DNA from 3 places in the Amycolatopsis sp. cmx-8-4 genome. Region 1 is predicted to be linked to each of the others. Evidence: riboswitches for the same ligand, from Rfam matches in the RefSeq annotation. Region 1 holds a riboswitch; each other region holds the start of a gene.
What was found. Region 1 has a riboswitch for S-adenosylmethionine ahead of ACLJQZ_RS10115 (aminotransferase class V-fold PLP-dependent enzyme). Riboswitches for the same ligand answer to the same signal wherever they lie in the genome.
Positions count from the first base shown of each region.

Region 2: another riboswitch for S-adenosylmethionine. It lies ahead of ACLJQZ_RS41380 (methionine ABC transporter ATP-binding protein); the one in region 1 lies ahead of ACLJQZ_RS10115 (aminotransferase class V-fold PLP-dependent enzyme).
Region 3: another riboswitch for S-adenosylmethionine. It lies ahead of thrC (threonine synthase); the one in region 1 lies ahead of ACLJQZ_RS10115 (aminotransferase class V-fold PLP-dependent enzyme).

Region 1 covers NZ_JAEBDZ010000004.1:231,778-234,032, forward strand. The annotation lists gene ACLJQZ_RS10115 (aminotransferase class V-fold PLP-dependent enzyme) at 1-1,151, opposite strand, end outside; SAM riboswitch class IV at 1,190-1,304, opposite strand; gene ACLJQZ_RS10120 (M23 family metallopeptidase) at 1,398-2,048, opposite strand.
Region 2 covers NZ_JAEBDZ010000034.1:34,029-36,283, forward strand. The annotation lists gene ACLJQZ_RS41380 (methionine ABC transporter ATP-binding protein) at 38-1,051, opposite strand; SAM riboswitch class I at 1,259-1,349, opposite strand; gene rsmA (16S rRNA (adenine(1518)-N(6)/adenine(1519)-N(6))-dimethyltransferase RsmA) at 1,511-2,255, opposite strand, start outside.
Region 3 covers NZ_JAEBDZ010000010.1:21,439-23,693, reverse strand. The annotation lists gene thrC (threonine synthase) at 1-1,210, opposite strand, end outside; SAM riboswitch class I at 1,223-1,356, opposite strand; gene holA (DNA polymerase III subunit delta) at 1,493-2,255, shown strand, end outside.

The DNA of each region.
Region 1 (2,255 bases):
ATCAGGCGCTTGGCCGCGATGTGGGCGCAGAAGGCGCCGTCGCGGACGCCGATGCCGTACTCCGCCGAGAGAACCGCCGCGAGCCAGCCGGGGTCGAAGCCGGCGACGACGAAGCTGACCGTGCCGACGCGGTCGACCGGCGCGTCGAACAGCCGCAGCTCGGAGCAGCCTGGGATGCCCTCGAGGCCCTTGCGCAGCCGGACGAGCAGGGCCTGCTCGTGCGCTTCGACGGCGGCCCAGTTCCGGCTCAGGGTTTCGCAGGCGACGCCGAGCGCGTACACGCCGACGGTGTTGGGCGAACCGGCTTCGTGCCGCTCCGGGCCGGTGTTCCAGACGACGGCGTCCTCGGTGACGAGCTTGGTCGCGCCGCCGCCGGCGAGGTAGGGCCGGGCGGCGCGCAGCCAGTCGGCGCGGCCGATCAGCGCGCCCGCGCCGAAGGGCGCGTACAGCTTGTGGCCGGAGAGGGCGACGTAGTCGACGTCCAAGTCCTGCATGGCGATCCTGCGGTGCGGCGCCAGCTGGGCGGCGTCGAGGGCGATGCGGGCGCCGTGCCGGCGGGCCACCGCGGCGATCTCCGCCACCGGGAGCAGCTCACCGGTCACATTGGACGCTCCGGTGACGACGACCAAACGCGGCCCCTGCGGGGATTCCGCGAGGGCTTCGTCCACAGCGGACACCGCCGCGAGCCGGGTGCGCGGGGTCGGCAGGCGCCGGACGTTCGGGCCCTGCCACGGCAGCAGCGCGGCGTGGTGCTCGGTGTCGAACACGATCACCGCGGTGCGCGGCGGGAGGCTGCGGGCGAGCAGGTTGAAGGAGTCGGTGGTGTTGCGGGTGAACACGACCGTGTCGGTCCGGCGCGCGCCGACGAAGCTGCGCAGCGTGGCCCGGGTGCGCTCGTAGAGCTTGGTCGAGACCTGCGAGGCGAAGCCCGCGCCGCGGTGGACGCTCGCGTACCAGGGCAGGAACTCGTCGACGGCCACGCGGACGGCGTCGAGACAGGGCGCGCTGGCCGCGTGGTCGAGATTGGCGTAGCCGATGTCTCCGCCGGTGACGAGCGGAACTCGCAGCGAGGCACCAGCGACCGTGGGGATACCTTGGGACGCAAGGGAATCCTGGGTCTGTGTGCTGGTGCGGTCGATGGCGAGAGTCATCGTTGGCCTCCTCGGCGTTCCGGGGGGCCCCGGCGAGGGGCCCGCGCTTGCCGGTCGCACGGCGCGACCGGCCCGGTCTTCACCCGGGGCACCCCACCGCGGTAGGAGGGTTGCCGGCCAGCAAGCCGGGGCTTGACGCTGGCACTCATGACCTGATTCAAAAGGTAACCGAGAATCGGCGTGACGGCCAGCCCCCACAGCACATTCTGAGACACCGACCACAAGTCGAGCAGGAATGGAGAAACGTCAGAGCTTCGCGCGGAAACGGCCCGGGAGCTGCGTCACGGCGTGGTCCGAGAGGTGCGTCGCGGTGCCGGTGTACTGGTCCGCACCCGCCGTGAACAGCCAGCCGCCCAACGTCTTCCCGTCGATCGGCTCGCCGTGCGCCGCCGCGACGGTCGTCGAGACCTGGCTGTAGGCGAGGCCGTCCCAGTTCGCCGCGTCCGGCAGTGTCCAGAGCGTGAAGTGCACGTGGGCCCCGGTGCTGCTGCCACCGCACGGCAGGGCGTTGCCCGTCGAGCCGAGCACGTCGCCGGCCTCGACCTGCTCACCGTCGGTGACCTTGATGCCTTCCATGTGGTAGTACCCGGTGCGCCACCCGCCGGCGTGGTCGATGGTCACCCAGTCGCCGCCCGCGCAGTGCTGCAGGTGCACGGTCCCGGCCAGGGGCGCCCGCACGGTCTTGTCGGCCGGGCTGAGGTCGAGGGCGTTCTCCACGCCGGTACTGCCGTCGTCGGAGTGGATGCCGGCGGAGTACACCTGCTGGCCGGCCTTGAACGGCAGCGCCAGCGCCGGAAAGGGCCCCACCTCGGCGGCCGCGCCCGGAGCGGCGGCGAGCCCCACACCCAGGACGATCGCCGCGACCAGACCGGCCCCACGCACGTATCGTTTCGTCACCCTGTGTGCTCCTTCGGCTTTACGTTCACCCATTCGAGGTAATGAATGGAGCGCAGAGTAAGCCAAAAGAGGTAACACAGGGAAGATCAGGTGAGATTTTTGTGAGGATCACTCACCCTCGCGGTAAAAGATCACCAGGTCAACGCGAAGAGCGGACAGGCACCGGACAACCGGCCGGCCCCAACGCAGCCCCCACCACTCCCTGGG
Region 2 (2,255 bases), on a different contig from region 1:
ATAAGAGCCGGTAAGGAGGCCTTCACGGACGTTCGGGTCAGGCTGCGGCGACGCCCTGGGGGCCGCGCGCGGTGTGCGTGACGTGGCCGCCGCGCTCGGCGACCCACGCCAGCGCGGCGTCGGCCCGCTCGCCGCGGACGCCGAGGCGGAACCGGCCGACCGGGGTGTCGCCGATCCGGGTCAGACCGCCGCCGATGGTGGCGAACTCGACGTCGAAGCGGCCCGCGGCCTCGGGCAGCAGCGCGCCGACCGAAGCGAAGCCGACCAGCACGACGTCGACCGAGCGGTCGTAGCGCGAGGACTGCGAGCGGGTGGTCTCGATGGCGGGCAGCAGCGCCTGCGCGGTGCGGCTGGCCGGGTTCGAGATCAGGTCGAGCACGGAGCCACGCTCGACGACCGTGCCGTCTTCGAGCACCGCGACGTCGTCGCACACCCGGCGGACGACGCTCGCGTCCGGCGTCGTGATCACGATGGTGACGCCCAGCTCGGCGCGGGCCCGGTCGAGGACGGTGAGCACCGCGCCGGCCTCCTCCGGGTCGATCCCGGCGGTCGGGTCGTCGGCGAGCAGCACGGCGGGGGCCGCGGCCAGGGCCTTCGCCACGGCAACGCGGCGGAGCTGCCCCTCGGTGAGCTCGCCGGGACGCTGCGCGGCGCGCGGGGTCAGGCCGACGAGGTCGAGCAGCGAGCCGACCTTGCTGCGGCGCTGCGGGCCGTCGACGCCCAGCTGCTCCAGCGGCGACGCGATGTTGCCGGCGATGGTGCGTTCGGCGATCAGCTCCGGCTTGGTGCCGACGACGCCGAGCTGGCGGCGGATCTCGCGGAGCCGGCGGCCGTCGAGGGTGCCGGTGTTGAGGCCGTCGAGCCGGACGACACCGCGGTCCGGCCGCTCCTGCAGCGCGATGCACCGGGCGAGGACGGACTTGCCGGAGCCGGCCGGGCCGACCACGCCGAACAGCGAGCCGGCCTGGACGTCGACGCTCACGTCGCGCAGTGCGACGACCGGATTTCCGTTGAGGGCAAAGGACTTGGACAGGTTTTCGACGGTGATCACGAAGGCTCCAGAAAACGGGGCGCGCAGAGATGCGCGTCCGGCCGCAAGCGAGTGTCCGTCCTCTATGGACGGTGCATGAAGAAGAGGTGTGACGGGTCGAGCAAGCTCAGTTGGAGCGTCGACATGCGGTCACGGAGCGGCGACCCTCGTCGACAACGCGGCGTTTGGTCAGCAGCAGCGGGCGAGCAACCCTCTTCATCGGTACGGCCTCCATCGGTCCTGGCGGTAGCACCTGCCCTGCGGAGGGTGGTTGCTGCGACTTCGGCGAGCCAGGTCTCTCAGTCGCTCGGGATGGACGTACTGAGTAAAACCGATCCCGAGGAGCGAAAGCAAGCCTGTTGGGCCAGATCACACGACTGGAGGTGTCCGAATCGCGGGAACAGCGCTCAGGAAGACGTATTTCGCCGCGACGCGCACGCTCCGGCGTCGGCGGGCACCGTCAGTTCCACTGAGGACGCGTCACCTGACGGCGGCGAGCCGGGCGAAGTCGTGCACGTCCAGCTGCTCACCGCGGGTCTTCGGGTCGATCCCGGCGGCCACCAGCAGCTCGCCGGCCCGCTCGGCCGACCCCGCCCAGCCGGCGAGCGCGGCGCGGAGGGTCTTCCTGCGTTGTGAGAACGCGGCGTCCACGAGACCGAACAGCCGGTCCCGGTCCTCGGACGCCGGCGTGTCCCCGCGTTCGAACGCGACGAGCGCGGAATCGACGTTGGGTACCGGCCAGAACACCGAGCGTGGCACGGCGGCGACCTTGCGTGCCGGGCCGTACCAGGCGAGCTTGACGCTCGGGACGCCGTAGATCCGGCTGCCCGGGCCCGCGGCCATCCGGTCGGCGACCTCGGTCTGGACCATCACGAGGCCGGACTTGAGGGAGGGCACCTCGGCGAGCAGGTGCAGCACGACCGGCACGGCGACGTTGTAGGGCAGGTTGGCCACGAGCGCGGTGGGCGCGGCGGGCAGGTCGGCGTTCGCGACGCGCATGGCGTCGGCCTCGAGGACGTCCAGCCGGTCCGCGACGTCCGGCCCGCGTTCGGCGACGGTCTTCGGCAGCCGTTCGGCGAGCTTGCGATCGATCTCGACGGCCACGACCCGCGCCCCGGCGGCGAGCAGTCCCAGCGTCAGGGACCCGAGCCCGGGCCCGACCTCGAGGACGACGTCGTCCGGCCCGAGGTGCGCGAGGTCGACGATCCGCCGCACGGTGTTGGGA
Region 3 (2,255 bases), on a different contig from region 1:
GGCCGACATGGTTCTCGATGGCGTCGAGGGTCTTGAGGCCGTCGCCGGTGATGAGGAGGACGGTCTCGGCGTCCGGGTCCAGCTTGCCCGTCTCGATCAGCTTCTTCGCCGTGGCGACGGTGACCCCGCCGGCCGTCTCGGTGAAGATGCCCTCGGTGCGGGCCAGCAGCCGGATGCCTTCGACGACCTCTTCGTCGGTGACGTCCTCGATCGAGCCGCCGGTGCGGTTGACGATGTCGAGCACGTACGGGCCGTCGGCCGGGTTGCCGATCGCCAGCGAGCGGGCGATGGTGTCCGGCTTCACCGGCTGGACGACGTCCTGGCCGGCGCGGAACGCGGCCGAGACCGGCGAGCAGCCGGTGGCCTGGGCGCCGAACACCTTGTACGGGCTGGCGTCCACCAGGCCGAGCTGGCCCAGCTCGCGGAAACCCTTGTCCACCTTGGTGAGCTGTGAACCGGAGGCGATCGGCACGACGATCTGCGGCGGGATCCGCCAGCCGAGCTGCTCGGCGACCTCGAAGGCGAGTGTCTTCGAGCCCTCGGAGTAGTACGGGCGGACGTTGACGTTCACGAAGGCCCAGCTCGGGTGCTCACCGGCCAGCTCGGTGGCGAGCCGGTTGACGTCGTCGTAGTTGCCGTCGACGGCGATCAGGTCGCCGTCGTACACCGCGGTGGTGAGGATCTTGGCGCGCTCGAGAGACTTGGGGATCAGCACGACCGACTTCCAGCCCGCGCGCGCCGCCGCGGCGGCGACGGCGTTGGCCAGGTTGCCGGTCGAGGGACAGGCGAGCACCTCGAAGCCGAACTCGCGGGCCGCGGCCAGCGCGACGGCGACCACGCGGTCCTTGAAGGAGTGCGTCGGGTTGCCGGTGTCGTCCTTGACCCACAGGCGCTTGAGGCCGAGCTCCTTGGCCAGGCGGTCGGCGCGGATCAGCCGCGTCGCGCCGGGCTCGGTGTTCGGGATCTCTTCGATGTTGGACGGAACCGGGAGGAGCTTCTTGTAGCGCCAGATGTTCTTGGGGCCGGCCTCGATGTCTTCGCGGCGGACGCGGCCGAAGTCGTAGGCGACCTCGAGCGGCGAGAAGTCTTCGGCGGAGACGAACTCGGGGGCGAGCGGCTGCCGGTGGCCCTCTTCCTTCGACACCAGTTCGACGGCCGGTCCGAGATCCGGGGTCTTGGTGGTGGAGGTCGTGCCGAGGGTTGCGGTCATCGCGAGGTTCCTTCCTCATCTGCCCCGCCGAAGCGGGCCGGAATTGGCACCGTGGTCGTCAGCTATCCCGCGATCGCGGGATGACAGGCTGTACGCCGGTTGCCGGGGCTTCGTCGGGCCGTTCCCTCTGCCCCTCTGGATGAGCGGTATTCAGTTGTCGGAGCGCGCGAGAAAGCGCGCCGCCTCCAGGACACCGTACGACATGGCACTCGAGCCGTGCCATGGTGGCCGCTCGACATCACCGGAGCGGGCGCACGATGCAGCAAGTGAGAAGATTCCCGGGTGACCGCGCAAGCCACCGCCCCGGCCCCGCTCCACCTGGTCCTGGGTGAGGAAGAACTGCTGATCGAGCGGGCCGTCCGCGAGACGCTGGCCGCGTCCCGCGCGATCGACGCGACGGCCGAGCTGACGCGGGCCCGGGTGTCCGATCTCACAGCTCCCGAGCTGGCCGAACTCGTCAGCCCGTCGCTGTTCAGCGAAGGCCGGGTGATCGTCCTCGAGTCGGCGCAGGACATCTCGCAGGAGCTGGCCGACGCCGTGACGTCGTACCTGAAGGACCCGGCGGCCGGGATCGTGCTCGTCGTCGTGCACACCGGCGGCGGGCGCAGCAAGGCGGGCAAGACGTTCCCGGCGGTGCTGAAGAAGGCCGGCGCCGAGGTGACGGAGTGCCCGAAGCTGACCAAGCCCGCCGAGCGGGAGCAGTTCGTGCGCCACGAGGTGCGCCGGGCGGGCGGCAAGATCGACCCGGCCGGGGTCGCGGCGCTCATCGACGCCGTGGGCTCCGACCTGCGGGAACTCTCCTCGGCCGCGATGCAGCTCGTCGCGGACGCCGGCGGGGTGGTCGACGCGGACGCGGTCCACCGCTACCACCGCGGCCGCGCCGACGTGACCGGGTTCGCGGTGGCGGAGAAGGCGGTGAGCGGTGACCGCGCGGCCGCCCTGGAGTCGCTGCGCTGGGCGATGCAGCTCGGCGTCCCTTACGTCCTGGTCGCCGACGCACTGGCCGACGCGGTCCGCACGATCGCCCGCGTCTCCGGCGCGGGCC